Regions from separate parts of the Lysinibacillus sp. UBA6686 genome, predicted to be linked through region 1. Evidence: riboswitches for the same ligand, from Rfam matches in the RefSeq annotation. Region 1 holds a riboswitch; each other region holds the start of a gene.

Region 1 (6,626 bases):
TGTACAGATGTTGTTAGGATTAAAAAATATAAACAACTGACACTACCTAGAACGATGAAAAAAAGTTGCTTTGCTGTAACTAAGCTTGCATTGCCCACAAAAATTGTCCAATCATTGAAAGAAAATGCCCAAATATGTGCAGGTAATTCGTTAGCCGCTGGGGCTATTGAAATTAGAATAGATAGTAAGCTAGATAGTAAAAAAAATCCGGGTAACAATAATAGTTTTAAATAATATTTCACAGGAATTTTAGCGCCTATAATGATAAAGGCACTCATTACAATAAATGTAATGAGTGAAATTCGTTCATCTCTCATGATAAGCGACAATAATAATAGTCCAAAAGAAAACAACATTTTTTCTAGCGGATGAACAGACGCTAGCTTATTCATATATGCATACTTATCAATTAGTAACATACTTAACCTTCTTTATGTTTGCCGCGCATTAAGCCAATAAAGTATCCGATAAATCCAGCACCTATAGCAGCTTGTAGTGCAAATAGTAGGCTTTCAATTTCTCCACTTGGTGGTTCCCATAAGCTTTCAAACCATGGTTCGTAGTCAGCATTTATTTCACCGATTGCTGCCTCTGCTTCACCATCTGCTCCTTCGAATTCTGCACCCTTTTGAATGAATAGAGGGATAATTGCTAATAACACAACGATAGCTAGCAGTAATAAGTTTTTTTTCATTCTAATGTGCCTCCTTTGTTGAAAAAACACGTAATGCTTTTAATTCGCTCACATTGTATTTTTTCAAGAAGTTCATCACAACTACGGTTAAAATCCCTTCACTAACAGCAAGAGGGATTTGTGTTAATGCAAAAATACCTGCAAATTTTGTGAATGACGCCATAAAGCCACCAACCTCAGAAGGAAAAGCAAGAGCTAATTGAACAGAAGTGACAATATATGTACCTAAGTCACCAAGCATAGCAGCTAAAAACACAGCTAAGGAAAATGAAAGACCCATTTTTTGAGAGCCTTTAAATACATAATAAGCAATAATTGGACCAACTACTGCCATAGAAAAGGCATTTGCTCCTAAAGTTGTAAGCCCTCCATGCGCTAAAAGTAAAGCTTGGAATAATAATACAATTGTTCCGATTACACTCATTGCTAATGGACCAAAAAGAACTGTACCAAGTCCAACTCCTGTTGGATGCGAGCAGCTTCCAGTTACTGAAGGGATTTTTAATGCTGATAAGACGAAGGCAAAGGCACCTGATAGTCCTAAAATCATTTTTGTTTCAGGGTTTGCATCGATCGTTTTACGAATTGAACGTAATCCTAAAATAATAAATGGAATAGATACAACCCACCAGAAAATGGCCCACTCAATTGGTAAAAAGCCCTCCATTATATGCATGGCGAATGCACGATTTGGCACAAATAAAAATGCCAATAAGAAATAACTAAGCTTCCAGCCTGAGAATTTCAAAATTTCTCCTCCTTACATATAGTTTTTGAATTAGCGTGCGAAAAATAAAAAACACTTCTCCTTATGGGAAAAGTGCATAGCTAAAACAATTAGAATTCGATTCTACTAAGCCGCACACCTATCCTCGTAGGTTGAAACGTTCACATTCTTTTCGGCAGGTCTCCTGGCTTTAGTTCCTCATTTTATAGGCCTTCCCATCCGTTGGACAGTGACATTCTCTATAAAACTCCCTAGTACAGTGGCGGGACCGCGCCGGACTTGAACCGGCTTCCCTTTTAAGCGAAATGATAAGCACTTCGCACCGAAAAAAGATGAAGTTGTGAGATTTCACGACAAAGTGTAACATAATTTTCCATCATGATGCTATCTTTTTTTAGAAAAAATTTTTAAAATTGAGGTACAATCTAGAAAATTCTGATAAAATAAAAGAGAAATTTTTCTTTTTTCTACGAATTTTTTGATGAAATTTTAATGGAAATGTCACAATTTTAGAGAGAAATATTGAAATTTTAAAATTTTAAGATATGATAGAGACAGTTTTAAATTCATGTTAAACAAACAAATTTGATATAAAAACATACATAAGTGCTTGAATATTTTCAAGATAATAGGGAAATTGGTGAAAGTCCAATACAGCCCCCGCTACTGTAATAGCTGATGAAATCGCAAATGCCACTAGTGCAAACTTGGGAAGGCGCGAAAGTAAATGGAAGCTTAAGTCAGGAAACCTGCTTATGGAATGATGCATGCAAACTTTTCGGAGGGAGAAGTTGAAGCAAAGGCGAATACCTGTAATTTATTCGACTTTATTTGGCTTCTACAAAACCTTTACTCTTCGATTAGAGTAAAGGTTTTTCTTGTTCCTAAACGTATTGAGGGGAGAACAACGATGACTACTTGGAATTTAGAGGGGATGCAGACACATCTTTTTATTTGCAATGGCAGTAGCTGTATGAAAAAAGAAGCAGAGGAAATTACGCAAGCCATTCGTGATGAGATACAGTTGCAGGCACTTGATAAAAAAATACATACAACCCGGACACGTTGCAATGGCAGATGTAAGGATGCATGTGTTGTCATTGCTTATCCGCAAGGGAATTGGTACCGTGTGCCAACAACTGAACATGCGAGGGCACTTGTGCAGGATTTACATCATGAGTCACTGCACCATGAACATGTTTTTACGCTTCGTGAGGGCACATTACAGCGCACAGCACAAACAACAGCCATTAAAGGCATCGAAAAGGTGAAAGAGGGGTAACAAAAATGGCGCAAAAAGGAAAGATTTTTGTAGTTGGCTTTGGGCCTGGTGATTTTAATCATATTACACATCGGGCTGTGGAGGCATTACAACAGAGTGATATGATCATAGGCTATAAAACATATGTAGAGCTAATTCAGGACTTAGTTAGTGCAAAATCTATTGTTAGTACAGGTATGACGGAGGAAGTATCTCGTGCACAGGAAGCGGTACGCCAAGCAGAGGCAGGGAATATTGTTTCTGTTATTTCCAGCGGTGATTCTGGTGTATATGGAATGGCAGGGTTAGTGTATGAGGTATTAATCGAGCTTGGTTGGACGGAGGCAACTGGTGTAGAGGTAGAAATTGTTCCAGGTATTTCTGCTATCAACTCATGTGCAAGTTTACTAGGTGCGCCAATTATGCATGATGCTTGTACGATTAGTTTAAGTGACCACCTAACACCTTGGAATTTAATTGCGAAGCGTGTGGAAGCAGCAGCGATGGCAGATTTTGTGATTGCACTGTATAACCCAAAAAGTGGTCGACGTACAAGACAAATTGTGGAGGCCCAACGAATTTTATTAGAATATCGTTCACCTGATACACCAGTGGGACTTGTTAAAAGCGCTTATCGTGACCGTCAGGAGGTTACCATGACAACTTTAGCAGAAATGCTAGAGCATGATATTGGGATGCTGACAACGGTTATTATCGGAAATTCATCAACATTTTTCTATGATAATAAAATGATTACACCACGTGGCTATCAGCGTAAATACACACTTGGTGAGGAGAAGCAGCCATTACGTCCACACCAACGTTTAAGGGAAGAAAATGAGCCATGGGCAATGAATCAAGAAACAGGGGAGGCACGCAATGACTTTGCGGCAGATCCCAACGCTAATCGTATCGAACCCAGTTTAGCCATTTCTCCTAATCCAAAACAAAAAAAAACTTCACTTGAGATGGCGACAGCAGCCTTAGCGATGGTCAACGGAACAAGTGAGGTAAAGGCAACGCCCAAGCTTGTGCAACAAAAAATCGAATCTATCTTTGAGTTAGCTGTGAGCCCAGGAGTAGCCAATAAATTTTTCACCCCGCAACAGATGATGACGCTAGCAGAGGTTGTCGGGGAGGATGGAACGATGGAATACACGCCAGACCATCAAATCCATTTAAAAATTCCAACAACGGAGCCAGAAAAAATTACAGCAAAGCTACTTGAGGTTGGATTCTTACTGGCTCCGATTGGGGATGTACTATCATTAAAGGCTTGTGACTTCTGTTATGGGGAAAAGGCTGATTCGATTCCATATGCCGAGGAGATTCAGAAGCAGCTTGGCGGAATGTCTTTACCGAAAACGTTGAATATTGGCTTTAATGGCTGTGGTATGGCATGCTATCGAGCAGTATTTGATGATATTGGCATTGTTTATCGTAAAAGTAAGTTCGATGTTTTTATTGGGGCAAAGCCAGTTGGTCGTACAGCACATGCTGCACAGCCAGTTGTAGAGGGACTAGAGCCTGAACAACTTATTCCGCTCATTACGGACATCATCGAAGAGTATAAAGCAAATGCCCATCCAAATGAACGTTTGTTTAAGTATTTTAAGCGTGTGAAAAAGATTCTGCATTTTACGTACCAGGACATGTCTTCAAAAATAAAAGTAGAGCCCGCTCCATGCGGTGACTAGTGAGGAGTAATGAGATGAAAGCAATTTTATTTGTCGGCCACGGGAGCCGTTTAGCAGCAGGAAATGATGAGGTGCGTACATTTATCAAGCAAATGGCACCTCGTATTGATGATAGCTTCTTAGTAGAAACGTGTTTCTTGGAGTTTGCTTCTCCAAACATTGAAGAGGGTATAACAAACTGTGTCAAGAAGGGTGCAACAGAGGTGCATGTGATTCCAATCATTCTTCTTCATGCTGGACATTCAAAGCTACATATTCCAGCAGAAATTGAGCATGCGCGTGAACATTATCCACATATTACATTCACATATGGTCAAACAATCGGTGTCCATGAAGAGATATTTGCAATTTTAGAGGAACGTTTAGCTGAAATCGGCTTCAATGCTGAAGAGGAGCAACAGGATACAGCTATATTATTAATTGCACGAGGCGGCAGTGACCCATATGCAAATGGAGACTTTTATAAAATTACACGTCTGCTGTGGGAAAAATTGCCTGTGAAATATGTAGAAAGTGCCTTTATGGGGGTAACGGATCCTCGTGTCGAAGAGGGAATTGAGCGCTGTGTTAAGCTAGGTGCTAAAAAGATCATTATGCTTCCATACTTTTTATTCACGGGCATCCTAATGGAACGCATGAATGGTATGTGTCAACAATTTAACGACAAATATCCAGAGTGTGATATTCAAATTGCTGACTATTTTGGGTATCATGAACGCTTGCAAAATGTGCTACTTGAGCGTATTGAGCAGGCTGTAAATGGGACATCAACAGGGATGCAGGATTTAGAAAACTATCGAGCTTATGCAGCAGTGCATGGTCATGCGCATCATCATCACCATCATGACCACGACCATGATCACGACCACCATGATCATCATCACGAACATGACCACCACCATGAAGAGGAGTCTGTGAAATGATTTTCATGTTAGCAGGGACAAGTGATGCCAGAAACTTAGCTCTTGAAATACAGTCAGCAGGCTATCAGGTAACAGCAACAGTTGTTACTGAGTCTGCAGCCTCTAGCCTTGCTGAGGTGGGTCTACCTCATTTAGTTGGACGGTTAACAGCTGAGGAAATGGCAGCAATTATGACAGAACAAGGCTATCGTTTAGTTGTAGATGCCTCTCATCCTTTTGCTGAGGAAGCTTCAAAAAATGCCATGGCAGCAGCGGAGCAAGCAAATATACCATATATTCGCTATGAACGCGCGCATGAACATTATTCTCATCCTCTTATAACAATAGTAAAAGATTATGAGGAGGCTGCTCACTTAGCAGCAGAAAAACGTGGTGTCATAATGCTAACAACAGGCAGTAAAACGCTTGCGACATTTACGAAGGTTTTACATGGTCTGGAGAATACAAGGGTGATTGCACGTATGCTACCTAGACTCGATAACATGGAGAAATGTGAGGCACTTGGTGTGGCACAAAGGGACATAGTCGCTATACAGGGACCCTTTTCAAAGGAATTGAACGAAGCGCTCTTTCGTCAATATGATGTGACATTGATGATTACGAAGGAAAGTGGCAAGGTTGGCTCAGTGGATGAAAAGCTAGAGGCAGCACTTGCATGTGGTATTGAGACAATATTAATTGCAAGACCAAATATAAAGTATGGCCAGCAATATTCTACATTTACAGAAGTACTACAGGCAGTACAACACACACTTTAGGAGGCAATTCAGATGGATTTTAAAACAGATTTCAAACCTTTAACGGTGGATCCGGATAAAATTTACGATTACAGTTTTTCAATTATAGCAGAAGAAATGGGCGAGCATGATTTTTCAGAGGATGAGTGGAAGGTTGTTCGTCGTATTATTCATGCATCTGCTGATTTTGAGCTTGGTCGTAGCGTTATTATTACTCCAGGGGCAATTGAGGCAGGTATCAAGTCTATTCTTGCAGGTCGCCATGTGATTGCTGATGTGCAAATGATCGAAAGTGGCTCAGGAAAAAAACGTTTCCAAAAGCATGGTGGGGATCTACATTGCTATATCGCAGATGAAGATGTCTCAGTAGAAGCGAAAAAACAAAATACAACACGTGCTATTATCTCCATGCAAAAAGCTGCTAAATTACATGAAGGTGGAATTTATGCCATTGGTAATGCACCAACTGCATTATTAGAGTTAATCCGTTTAATTAAAGAAGGCTTAGCAAAACCAGATCTAATTATCGGTATGCCAGTTGGCTTTGTATCTGCAGCAGAGTCAAAAGAGGAATTATTAAAATTAGA
Region 2 (6,626 bases), on a different contig from region 1:
GACTCCATTTTTAAAGAGCTGAATAATAAAAAGGAGGATTTAACGGCATTTGCCATTGCCTCCACTTTATTACTAACCGTCATCACTTTTTTATATTCCAATAAAATTAGTACCACTTTACAAATGTTTATTGAGCGTATTACCTCGTATAGAAAAGCGGTTTATCATATTGAAGAAAAAGAAAGAAAATCTGCTTGGATTAAGGATGAGTTGGATATCGCCAATCAAGAATTAAATCAGACAATTGCATATATGGTAGAAAAAGAAAAAGACTATGTTCGGGAAAACTATGAAGCGCAATTAAATAATTTACAAAGCCAAATTAATCCGCATTTTCTTTACAACACCTTAGACAATATTAATCACTTAGCCATGATTCATGAGGTTGAGGAGATTTCTACATTAAGTGTGGGACTAGCAAGGCTTTTTAGATATAACACGGGCAATAGTGAAAATGAAACATCAATAGAAAAAGAGCTAGAGATTATTGAAGAATACATTAATATTATGAAAATAAGAGTTTCTTATTTAGTTTTTGAAATTCAGATAGAAGATAACGATTTATTACAAAATGCTATTTTAAAATTTATACTACAGCCAATCGTTGAAAATATTTTTAAGCATGGGTACAGCCATAAAGCATCTATATCAATAAGTATAGATATTTATCGGAAATTAAATGATGTTGTAATTGATATTTATAGCAATAACGAATATAAGGACATTGATAAAATAACGATGCTAAATGAAAAAATAAATGATGAAAATCACGAGGGTAGCATTGGATTGAAAAATGTAAATAGACGATTAAAGATAAAATATGGAGAAGCGTATGGTGTTACAGTTCTAGTTAACGAACAAAGATACTTTGTATCGAGAATTCTATTACCATATAAAAAATAATGTCTTCTAACGGTGAGGTGAGCTCTATGAATATATTTATAGTAGAGGATGAGAACTTTATTAGAGAGGGACTAAGCTTTTTTATCAACAGAAATTTTACAGAAACCTTACATGTTTTTTCTTATGCAACTGGGGAAGACATGCTGCTGGCAGCGAAAGATATTCCCCCTGATATTGTTTTATCGGATATTAATTTACCAGGTATGAGTGGGATAGAGGCTGTTAGGGAGCTAAAAAAGTTTCATCAATTTAAGGTGATTTTTCTATCTGGCTATGATGATTTTCAATATTTACAAAGTGCTATTCAAATTGGTGCAGAGGATTACATTTTAAAGCCGATTGATTATAAAAACCTAAAGATAAAGCTATCTCAAACGATGCAAGCATTGAGCATGAAGAGACAAGTGGATTATTCCATCAAATATAATCAATTATTAAATTTAATATTGGCTTTTGACCAACAAATGACTGATCGTAATATCTATTCATTTGAATACTTTATTGTAAACATCAATCAAACAAAAAATACAGGAATTCCACACGCTCATGAGCTATTTCATTTTAATATTTTTGGGGAACCTATTGAGATTATGAATACGGATCTTGTATTGTCGTATGGTCAGGACAATCAGATCGTTCTGCAAAGAAAAGACTTGCATGATTTAAATCAAGCCGTGCTAGAGTTACTGCTGAAGAAGCATCTAAATACAGGTATTACTGCAGTAAATAAAAGAAAATCCATTTTTGATAAGCAAATTTTTACGAATGAATTTAAATTACAAGAATTTATGGCGTTTTTACAAAATACAGATATCGATTTTCAGCAAAGATTAGAATTTATGATTACGTTCTTATTACAATATAGCATTCATTTCAATTGCTTTGAAACATATAACAGTGCTCAAAAAATTATTGGTATCCACCATCAAATGATTAAAGAAGACAATCTATTAATAATAGTAAATAGCTACATCGAGCCACTCGTAGATAAAATACTAAATTTACATGGCAATAGGGATGATTTAAGTAAAAAAATAATCGATTATATTTATACGCATTTTGATGATCCTCAGCTGGATTTAAATTATTTATCAGGCATATTTAACAAAAGCCAAGCAAATTTAAGTATATTAATTAAGAAAAGCATTGATAAAAATTTCATCCACCTGTTAAATGAGCTAAGAATTGACAAGGCAAAGCAGCTACTAGTTCATAGTAATAAAAGAAATAATGAAATCGCTTCGTTGGTGGGCTATAGTAATGAAGAGTATTTTAGTAAAGTATTTAAAAAATATGTTGGAATGACACCAGCCAAATATCGAACTATTTAAATCTAGTGTGTTTTGGTAAAATAAGTATAGAATGACCGAGTTGAAAATAGAAAGGATGAGTAATATGTTCCGATCAATAGCGCCTCCAACAATGTCTTGACAGTAGAGTCTACTGTTTAAGGCATTCCACACTAGCTTGCTCTTCTTGCAATAGATTCTACTGTATAGGCTAAAAACTATATAAGTAGAAAGTAGGAATCAGAAGTGAGCGGAAAATTTGCATTTGTTTTATCTATGATTATCTTTGGGGCTATCGGTGTTTTTGCTAAATATATACACCTGCCATCCAGTGAAATTGCCTTCTGGATGAGTGTGATTGGCTCTAGTTTTTTATTGATAATTTTCATCGTTAAAAAAGAAAAAATAACGAAAGCATCCATTTTGTCTAATATATGGCCATTACTGCTATCTAGTGTAGCGTTATGTGGGAATTGGATTTTTCTATTTCAAGCGTACAAAGAAACAACCATTGCCAATGCAGCGCTTAGCTATTATTTTGCGCCAGTTTTAGTGATTTGTTTATCACCAATTGTATTAAAAGAAAAACTGTATCTAAGAAAAATTTTCTATGTAGGTGTGGCATTAGTTGGATTATTCTTTATTGTCCATAGCCAAGCTACAGAAGAAAATGGGCAAGATATCGGCATTGTGTATGGGCTTATTGCAGCATGTTTCTATACGTTGGTAACTTTTGTCAATAAGTATATTCATGGACTTAAAGAACCGTCAAACACAATTCTGCAGCTTTCTTTAGCAGCGTTATTTCTAGCACTTTATCTTAATGGAACAACTGGATTTCAAATCATGTATATCGATATAAAATCCATCAGTTTACTAATAGCATTGGGCATTGTCCATGCCGGTATAGGCTTCTATCTTTTCTTTTTAGGAATGAGTCATTTAAAGGGGCAAAGCATAGCCATTCTAAGCTATATTGACCCTCTAACGTCATTGGTAATCTCAACGATGATTATAGGAGAAAAAATGACTATGCTGCAAATAATAGGAGCTATTCTATTGCTTGGCGCGACATTTATTAGTGAAATAGATCAGAAAGAAGTCTAATTTAGCTTTAAAGGTGACATATTGACAGAAAGATATCTTTACAGTAAATTAAAAGAAATTGCATAATAGCATTAGGTGCCCATTGAGGGAGAATAGGGAATAAAGTGAAAGTCTTTAGCGGTCCCACCACTGTAAAAAGGAGTTTCATAGAGAATGCCACTAGCATGGTGCTGGGAAGGTTCTATGAAATGTTGAAATTGAGCCAGGAGACCTGCCTAATTGCTTCGATTATATAGACGATGGAAAAGTCTGTAGTTTATTTGTCATGAATAAACTGCAGGCTTTTTATATTGTCTCGAAAGATTGAAAGGGGAATAGTTTCATGCAATTATTACAGCACACGATTAAAAAAATTCAAAATGCGGATAGCCGTATGATGGAGAAAGCTAGGGAATATATAGACTCTCTGAGCAAGCCACCTGGAAGCTTGGGGAAATTGGAGAATCTTGCTGTACAGCTTGCTGGTATTACAGGAGAATTATTTCCTAAAATTGAGAGCAAAGCAATTATTGTCTGTGCAGCAGATCACGGTGTTTGTGAGGAAGATGTAACTTCAAATCCACAAAAGGTCACCTTTTTACAAACATTGAATTTTCCAAAAGGGCTTACGGGTGTTTGTGCAATCGCCAACATAACCAATGCTAAAATTATAACGGTTGACGTTGGTGTAAAAGAAGATTTACCGCTTGATGCTGGTGTCATTCTTAAGAAAATTAAATATGGGACAGATAATATGGCAAAGGGTCCAGCTATGTCAAAAGAGGAAGCTATTCAATCCATCGAAGTAGGAATTGAAGTTGCAACGAACGAAATAAGAAACGGAGCGGATGTTCTTGGAACTGGTGAAATGGGTATTGGGAATACAACACCAAGTGCGGCTATCCTATCCGTGCTTCATGCCTGTCATCCAAATATAGTAACAGGACTAGGTGCAGGTGTGGGAGCAGGGGGAATTGCGCATAAGGTGGAGGTTATTCAACATGCTATTGCACTAAACAAGCCCAATCGCCACGATGCTATTGATATTCTTGCAAAAGTTGGTGGCTTAGAAATAGGTGCTATGGCTGGAATTGTACTTGCGGCTGCTGCAAATCACAAACCTGTTGTAATTGATGGCTTTATTTCTACGATTGCTGCTCTCATTGCCTTTGAGCTTGAGCCAAAAGTAAAGGACTACATCATTCCTTCCCATGCCTCAGAAGAACCAGGGGCTAAAATAGCAGCCAAGTTGCTTGGTGTTGAACCAATGCTACATATGAATATGCGTTTAGGAGAAGGCTCTGGTGCAGCTTTAGCATTTCCAATTTTAGATGCAGCTTGCTCTATGATGAAAAACATGGCAACACTTGAGGAATCTGTAGTGCTAGTAGAATCGAAAGAATAGATCGTAACAAAAAGTATAACAAGCCCATATTCAAAACTATTTGGGCTTGTTACTATTTATAAAATGCCTATGCCCGATTGAGCTTTCGTAAAGGCAAACGCCATTTCTTCATATAGGAAAGAATTCTTAGCACTGTTATCATACCAAATAATCCATATAAAAAGAGGTCGCCTGTCAATACTTCTAGACCAATCATAAGTCCTGCAAGAGCTGCCCAAACCCCGTAAATTTCATCACGTAATACGAGAGGCTTGCGTCTTGCTAAAAGATCTCGAACTATGCCGCCTCCTGAACCAGTTAAGACAGCAGCTACAATCACTGCGCTAATGGGCATGTCGAGCTTTACAGCATAGAGGGCACCTTGAATAGCAAATGCCGATAAGCCAATGGCATCCGTAAAGTTTCCCCAGCGATGCCAATGCTGAATTAGATGATGTGGAAAAATAAAAAATATAGTAATTGCCGCAAGTGCAATTTGGAACATCATATCCTGTCCCCATAATGTTGTAACAGGCAGGCCAATAAGTAAGTTACGAATTGCGCCACCACCAAAGGCAGTGACAATACCGAGTATATAAACACCGAATAAATCGTATTCTTCCTCCATGGCGATAATTGCCCCAGAAATAGCAAAGGCAATTGTTCCGATAATACTGAAAACCTCCCAAGCCATCCCTTTCACCCCTTCTGAAAAATAATGTACTTTCTCATTAAAGTTAAAAAATTCTATTAAATGTAAGAGAATCTATGAAATTTCAAAAATAATGAAAGAAGTCCGCACATTAGCTTAGCGCAAATTGCGAGTAGAAACAATAGGCAAGTTTTGCAGACACATCTACAAATTGTTAAGATAAGATAGGAGAAAGTGAAAACTTCAATTTGTGGGTGTAGATGCCCGCAATTGAAGAAATGTGAATGGAGAAGAATGCATGACTTTTACAACGAATTTAACAGAAGAAACGTTAGCATTGGCTACCAAAATAGAGGATAAGGTTCGCCCGTTTCAAAGGAAGGTAGACGAGATGGCGTTCTTTAATCAACAAAAGGTGCTTGCAGCTTTTAGGAAGCATCAAGTGAGTGACTATCATTTACACCCTTCTAATGGATATGGTTATGATGATGAGGGACGTGACAATTTAGAGCGTGTTTATGCAGAGGTTTTTGGAGCGGAGGCTGCCATTGTACGTCCGCAGATTATTTCAGGGACCCATGCCATTACGCTTAGTCTATTCGGCGTGCTGCGACCGGGTGATGAATTGCTGTATATTTCAGGTCAACCATATGATACATTACAATCCATAGTAGATGGCGGTGATAAGGATACTGGCTCATTAAAGGATTATAAAATTGGTTATCGACATGTAGATTTAATAGAAAATCAACTGATTGATTGGAACGGTGTAGCGACTGCTATTACAGAGAATACAAAAATGATTGCGATTCAACGATCAAAGGGCTATGCATCACGTCCATCCTTTACTATTGAAGAAATTGCTTCAATGTGTGTGAAAATCCGTGAATTAGCACCACAGGCTATCATCTTTGTCGATAATTGCTATGGAGAATTTGTGGAGGCTCAGGAACCGACAGAGGTAGGGGCAGATTTAATGGCAGGCTCTCTGATTAAAAATCCAGGCGGTGGCTTAGCCAAAATTGGTGGCTATATTGCTGGTCGTGCCGATTTAGTTGAAAAATGTGCCTATCGTATGACGTCACCGGGTATTGGTGCAGAAGCAGGTGCAACACTAAATACGCTTGGTGATTTTTATCAGGGCTTTTTCCTAGCGCCACACGTTGTAGCACAAGCATTAAAAGGCGCAATTTTCACAGCGGCAATGCTAGAAGAAGTTGGCATGTCTACATCTCCAAGCTATGATGCGAAACGAACGGATTTAATTCAATCTGTTTCATTCCAAACGGCTGAACAAATGATTGCTTTTTGT
Region 3 (6,626 bases), on a different contig from region 1:
TGTTGCCTATGCTTGTCAAGTTAAGCCATTAATTTGGTTAGGTCCTTTCTTAGTAGTTGGTACATGGGCCGGCAGTCTTTTCATTAATAAGGATTTCTTTGCACTTTTTATAGACACAATTATTTTTTATGGGATTGGGTTTTGCCTAGGAAGAACGACTATTGTCATTACCGCTAATAAAGAGTTAATTGCCTCTATTGAGGAAAAAAATAAGCATTTGGAATACTATTCAAAAAGGATTGAGGAACTGACGATTAGAGAAGAACGAAATCGAGTTTCACAAGATTTGCATGATACCGTCGGCCATATTTTTACATCAGTCATAACCAGTTTAGATGCCCTTCCTTTTCTATATCAGGCAGATAAAAAAGAAGCAGAAAAAAGTATAAAAGAGATTTCGGATTTAGCACGAAATGGATTGAATGATGTGAGAAAAACAATTCATCATATGTCGCCAATGGACCATCAAACACTTGTTGAATCGGTGCAAGAATTGATTGCTGATTTTATGAAACATACAGCAACAGATATAAAGCTGAATGTTGAAGGGGAAGCTATCAAAGTTAGTGAAAGATTAAAGTTTGTTATTATTCGTTGTATACAAGAAGGGCTTACAAATGCGAAAAGACATGGTCAGTCAACTTTTATTAAGGTAAATATTTCGTTTAAACAAGAAGAATTAATTATTCTTATTGAAGATAATGGAAATGGTTGTGATGAATTGAATTTAGGATTTGGATTACGCTCAATGAAAGATCGAATATCGGCATTAGCGGGGACAGTTACCTTTTATTCTAAATTGAATAATGGTATGAGAATAACGTGTAACATACCAATAGCAAAGGAAGTTTAATGATGGTGATTAAAGCGGCAATAGTTGAAGATCAAGAGATTTTAAGAAAAAGCTTAAAAATTGTGATTGAAAGTATTTCTGACATTGAGATTGTTGGTACTGCAGAAAATGGGGAAAAGGCAATTGATTTATGCGAAATGGAAAGCCTTGATATTCTATTAATGGATATTCAAATGCCAGTGATGGATGGTGTAAAGGCAACAGATGAAATAAAAAAACGTTGGCCACATATAAAAGTGATAATACTGACTACTTTTCAAGAGGTTAATCACGTTTTGGATGCTTTAAACGCCGGTGCAGATGGTTATATATTAAAGGCTGTTGATCCAGAATTTTTAATTCAGGGTATTAAAATGGTCTACAACGGAGGTTCTCTCATCCCTCAACAATTAGCAAAAGAGGTGTTTGGTCAGATACAAATAAAGAAAAACGAGCACCCAGAACATCTTGACGATAACCTTATAAATCATCCATATGATTTAAATAATCAAGAATTAAGGGTTTTAAAATATTTAACCCAAGGATTATCCAATAAAGACATTTCAGAAAAGATGTTTCTTTCAATTGGAACTGTAAAAAACTATATTTCTACCATTTATTCAAAATTAAACGTTAAAAATAGATCTTCAGCTATTATTAAAGCAATGGAAGAGAGTCTTATAGTAGATAAAAAAACATTAAAGTAAAAGAGTGTAGATAAAGTTCAACCGACTTTGTCTACGCTCTTTTTTTATATTAGTAGATTTAAATTCATGGCAAAAGCCACTTATTTTTAAAGAAGTAATATGTATTAGCCAAAGGTCATAAAATGTCGTTTTTTAATGACTTTTTATTGACTTGCTGGCACTACAGCATATTACCTTTCATTGGTAGAGTAATGAATAAGGGAGGTAAAAATACACAAGCTTAAATCCATTTCATAATAAGGATTGCTAAAAAATGGCCTCACAATATTTAAAAGCATGTATTGGATCATAAATTAAATTACATTAGCAGAAAGGAATTAATAGAATTAGATGAAAAATATAAAGAAAATAATAAAATATATGGGAGTAATTATTATAATAATATTGTTATTAGTACTTTTTCGTCCCACATGGACTTCGAATATAAAAGGGGATAACAGTATTAGCGTTTTAGAACAAGTTAAGATCAATGGTACAAAACAGCAAATCATGATTAGAGGTCGTGATCAAAATAACCCGGTCATTATATATGTACACGGGGGACCGAGTGTGTCCGAAATTCCTTATGCCAAGTACGAAGACTTATTAGAAAAGGATTTCACTGTCGTTAATTACGATCAAAGAGGAAGCGGTAAATCGTATCATTTTAATGAGGATTATTCTAACTTAACGGCAGATGTACTTGTAGATGATTTATTAGAACTTACGGATTATATTTCAAAACGATTTGGTAAAGAGAAAGTGATCCTAATAGGTCATTCTTACGGCACATACTTAGGAACAATGGCTGCTTATAAAGCTCCAGAAAAATATGAAGCCTATATTGGGATTGGTCAGATGAGCAATATGCAAGAAAGTGAAATAGATAATTTGAATAATACGATAAGTGAAGCGAAAAAAGCCGGAAATACAGAAGATGTGAAGTACTTACAGGGGGTCGCTGAAAAAATACATGCTGGAGAGGCAGTGACTCCAAGAGGCTATGTGTATAAGTACGGCGGCGCTACAAGACTTATTAATATGTCGGATGGCGATATACTATTAAGTCGTGAATATAATTTATTAGATTTAATTCGCTATACATATGGAGTTGCTAATTCACAAGAACAGCTTGTAAAAGAAACCTTGGATAAGCCGCTACCTAAGATCGTTACCAAACTTGAGCTACCATTTTATTTTGTAATGGGTAAATACGACGCTATGACTTCATCTAATGCAGCAAAAAATTATTTTGATAGGATTGAAGCGGATCAAAAGGAGTTTATTTCTTTCGAGGAGTCAGCTCATTATCCAAATTTTGAGGAGAAGGAAAAATTTTATCAATGGATGTGCGATACATTTAAGTAGAGCAGCATAGATACATGCCTAAATGGAATGAAAATACTTTTCCTAACAAATAGAATTTACGACAAATGGAAAAATGATATTTAAAGAGTGAAGAGGCTAATAGTTTCTTTTGTAGTTCAAAAAATGGTAAAGTGAAGGAAGTCTATGATAGAGAACATAAAATGCGCTGGACGTCTGAATTTAATAAGGACTATCTTTATTTATCGGCTAGAATAATATGTAAGGATTTATCAACAATCAAAAGTTTAACAGTCTATTATTCTTCGGAATAAGGACTGTTTTTATGTAAAGAATTATTGTATTAGCTTATGCCTATATTTTTGATGTTATATTCCAAAAAAGTATTTACATAATTACTTCTTGCAAGGAAAGGCAGGAAAATGACTTTAAATACATAGTGTTACTACTTTCATAAAAATAATTCTTTATCAGATGTCTATTATTGTTTATAGCGTTAGGAACTATTTATCCACTTGCTTAATATCATTTTGCGGAAAATATCGAATAATCTTACTATTAAGAAGTCTCTAATCTAGATTTACTTTTATTTTGAAGGATGGTACACTTAGTTCTATCGGAAAACAATATATTGTGTTTGTTTTATTAAGGTACTACTATATGTAGTTTAATAGGGAAGTTCGGTGCAATACCGACGCTGTCCCCGCAACTGTAAAGCTGACGATGATTTAAGCCACTGTGCTTTCGCATGGGAAGGAAATCAGAGAATGAAGCAAAGCCAGGAGACCTGCCTATATAAAACACAACAATCATTTCTTCGGGGATTAAGGAATGGGGACGTAGCTATTTTTATGTGTTTTTAACGTTTCCATTTTAGGCTGTCTCTCTTTGAAGAGATAGCCTTTTATTTTATGAAAAGAGGGATTTATATGAAACTTTATACAAAAACAATTTGTCCTAAATGTCTTTGGGTAAAATCTGAATTACAACGAGTAGGAATTGAAGCAGAAATTGTAAATATTGACCATGATGAAAAAGCAAAGCAAACTATTATAGATGCAGGATTTTTAAGCGTGCCAGTTCTTGAATATAATGAGACATTTATAGGGGATGTTAAGGAAATTGTTTCTCAAATCGAGCTGATTTCACTATGATTATTTATGCTAGTCGTACAGGTAATGTCCGAAATGTTGTCTCAAAATTAAAGGGGAAATCAATGGAGCTGTCTGAGGAATTACAGTTGAGTGAGCCCTACCTTTTAATCACATACACAGACGGATTAGGTGATATCCCTGCAAAGGTAGCTCGTTTTTTAGAACAAAACGGAAATTACTGTAAGGGAGTAGTTGTAAGTGGCAACAGTAATTTCGGCCATACAGTATTTGGCGCTGCTGGCGAGAAAATTGCAGCAAAGTATCATGTGCCTCTAGTGCGTAAATTAGATTTACGAGGAAATCAAACTGATTATGATGCAATACAAACGTTTTATGAAATGAGGGTCATCGCGTGAAAACATATTTAAAGCTTAATAATGATGTACTAAATCGTTATAGTACAACAGGTCAATTAGAGTTAGAAAAGGATCGAGAAGCAACACGCCGTTACTTTTTAGAATATGTAAACGTGCGTCTCCGTTACTTTATTGATATTGAAGAAAAAATCCGTTATTTAGTCGATGAGGGTTATTATGAAAAAGAATTTATCGATATGTATGAGATGGAATTTATTAAAAAGCTATACAAAAAGGCATATGATTATCATTTCCGTTTTCCATCCTTTATGAGTGCAAGTAAATTTTACGATAGTTATGCCATGAAGAGTCGTGATGGGGAAGAAATTTTAGAAAAATATGAGGACCGTATTGTCATTATTGCTTTGTATTTAGCACAAGGCGACACAATATTAGCAGAACGCTCTGTTGAAGCGATGATGGAGGCGTATCAGCCTGCAACTCCAACGGCTTTAAATAGTGGAAAGAAAGCACGTGGAGAACTAGTAAGCTGCTTTAAATTATCAATGGATGACTCTATGAATAGTATTGCTGAAAATATAGGGTATTGTTTGGAGCTATCACGCCTTGGTGGTGGAGTTGGAGTAAACTTAACAGATTTACGTCCTTTAGGAGATCCAATTAAAGAGATTCTAAATCGTGCAAGTGGTGTAATCCCAGTAGCGAAACTATTAGAAAATTCTTTCAGTTATTCCAATCAGCTTGGACAACGAAATGGCTCGGGCGTAGTCTATCTAAATATTTTTCATGCTGATATAGAAAATTTTATTTCATCCAAAAAACCAAATGCTGATGATAAAATTCGTCTCGCAACTCTATCGACAGGCATTATTATACCAAGTATTTTCTTTGAACTTATGAAACGTGATAAAGATATTGTATTGTTTAGTCCTTATGATATTTTTAAAGAATATGGTAAGCGTATGTCTGAAATTTCAATTACAGAAATGTATTACGAGCTGCTAGATAATCAGAAAATTCGTAAAATTAAGCGTTTGAATGCACGTAAGCTTTATACAGAGGTAAAAAAAGCGCAATTTGAATCGGGCTATCCATTTGAAATTTTTGATGATAATGTTAATAACGTGCATCCGCTTAAAAATATTGGTCGTGTGAAAATGTCAAATTTATGTACAGAAATATTGCAAGTTCAAGAAACAAGTATTATTACTGACCAAGATGTGCCGAATGAATATGGGCTAGATGTATCCTGTAACTTAGGTTCAATTGATATCCATGCAGCAAGCAAAGTAACTAATTTTGAAACATTAGTCGATACAGCTATGCATCTATTAACAAATGTGTCACAAATGACGAACATCAAGAATGTACCCCCTGTTGCAAAAGCAAATAAATTAATGCATTCAGTAGGGCTTGGTTGTATGAATCTCCACGGCCATCTTGTTACTGAGGGAATCATGTATGGCTCAAAGGATTCTATTGATTTTATGGACCATTTTATGGAGGCGATGAATTATTTTTCACTCAAATCTTCAATGGTGATGGCAAAAGAAAGAGGCGAAACATTCTACCGATTTGAGGAAAGTGACTATGCTTCAGGTATTTACTTTAATCAATATATAAATAAAACAGAGGAAGAACTGTCACCTGCTGTGCTAAAAGCGCTTGGAAATATTCCAATCATAACAGCAAAAATGTGGGAGAATTTAAAGCAGGATGTTATGCAATATGGATTATTTCATTCATATCGTTTGGCGATTGCACCTACTGGAAGTATTTCTTACATCCGTAGCTGTACGGCTTCTATTGCTCCTTGTACAGAGCGCGTAGAGGTACGTGATTATGCGGATAGCCGAACAATTTATCCAATGCCACATTTAACAAATGAAAACAGTCATTTATATGTAGAAGCATATGATATTGATCCATATGACTTAATCGATTTATATGCAGCCTCTCAAAAACATGTTGACCAAGGCATTTCGATGACGCTTTATGTAACTGACAATTGGACTACAGAACAATTGGCTAAAGTATATATTTATGCATGGATAAAGGGAATTAAGTCCGTTTACTATGTTCGCCAACGTTTACAAAGCTTAGAGGAGTGTGTAGCATGTCAAATATAATATATGAGGCAGTCAATTGGAATAAGGCAACGAGTGAACTTGCACAAATATTTTGGGACCAGCAATGGAAGCAAATTTGGTTTCCTGAAGAAATTGCGGTCAGCAAAGATATTAAACAGTGGAAAAGCTTTGAGCATCAAGACACGTATAAAAAAGTGTTCGCAGGATTAACGTTACTGGAT

What was found. Region 1 has a riboswitch for cobalamin ahead of B2R82_RS17055 ((2Fe-2S) ferredoxin domain-containing protein). Riboswitches for the same ligand answer to the same signal wherever they lie in the genome.
Region 2: it holds a riboswitch for cobalamin, as region 1 does, so the genes downstream of both, cobT (nicotinate-nucleotide--dimethylbenzimidazole phosphoribosyltransferase) here and B2R82_RS17055 ((2Fe-2S) ferredoxin domain-containing protein) in region 1, are expected to answer to the same signal.
Region 3: it holds a riboswitch for cobalamin, as region 1 does, so the genes downstream of both, B2R82_RS06465 (glutaredoxin family protein) here and B2R82_RS17055 ((2Fe-2S) ferredoxin domain-containing protein) in region 1, are expected to answer to the same signal.

What each region holds. Positions count from the first base shown of each region.
Region 1 covers NZ_DKJS01000066.1:1,596-8,221, forward strand. Annotated here, with positions in the region: gene cbiQ (cobalt ECF transporter T component CbiQ) at 1-419, opposite strand, end outside; gene B2R82_RS17045 (energy-coupling factor ABC transporter substrate-binding protein) at 422-694, opposite strand; gene B2R82_RS17050 (energy-coupling factor ABC transporter permease) at 696-1,442, opposite strand; cobalamin riboswitch at 1,579-1,763, opposite strand; cobalamin riboswitch at 2,010-2,192, shown strand; gene B2R82_RS17055 ((2Fe-2S) ferredoxin domain-containing protein) at 2,332-2,703, shown strand; gene cobJ (precorrin-3B C(17)-methyltransferase) at 2,709-4,379, shown strand; gene B2R82_RS17065 (sirohydrochlorin chelatase) at 4,394-5,302, shown strand; gene cobK (precorrin-6A reductase) at 5,299-6,060, shown strand; gene B2R82_RS17075 (precorrin-8X methylmutase) at 6,073-6,626, shown strand, end outside.
Region 2 covers NZ_DKJS01000081.1:19,046-25,671, forward strand. Annotated here, with positions in the region: gene B2R82_RS21840 (sensor histidine kinase) at 1-903, shown strand, start outside; gene B2R82_RS21845 (response regulator transcription factor) at 930-2,234, shown strand; gene B2R82_RS21850 (DMT family transporter) at 2,439-3,299, shown strand; cobalamin riboswitch at 3,356-3,532, shown strand; gene cobT (nicotinate-nucleotide--dimethylbenzimidazole phosphoribosyltransferase) at 3,622-4,683, shown strand; gene B2R82_RS21860 (trimeric intracellular cation channel family protein) at 4,751-5,356, opposite strand; gene B2R82_RS21865 (aminotransferase class I/II-fold pyridoxal phosphate-dependent enzyme) at 5,613-6,626, shown strand, end outside.
Region 3 covers NZ_DKJS01000023.1:128,265-134,890, reverse strand. Annotated here, with positions in the region: gene B2R82_RS06480 (sensor histidine kinase) at 1-853, shown strand, start outside; gene B2R82_RS06475 (response regulator transcription factor) at 856-1,539, shown strand; gene B2R82_RS06470 (alpha/beta hydrolase) at 1,870-2,886, shown strand; cobalamin riboswitch at 3,476-3,653, shown strand; gene B2R82_RS06465 (glutaredoxin family protein) at 3,774-3,998, shown strand; gene nrdI (class Ib ribonucleoside-diphosphate reductase assembly flavoprotein NrdI) at 3,995-4,354, shown strand; gene nrdE (class 1b ribonucleoside-diphosphate reductase subunit alpha) at 4,351-6,444, shown strand; gene nrdF (class 1b ribonucleoside-diphosphate reductase subunit beta) at 6,432-6,626, shown strand, end outside.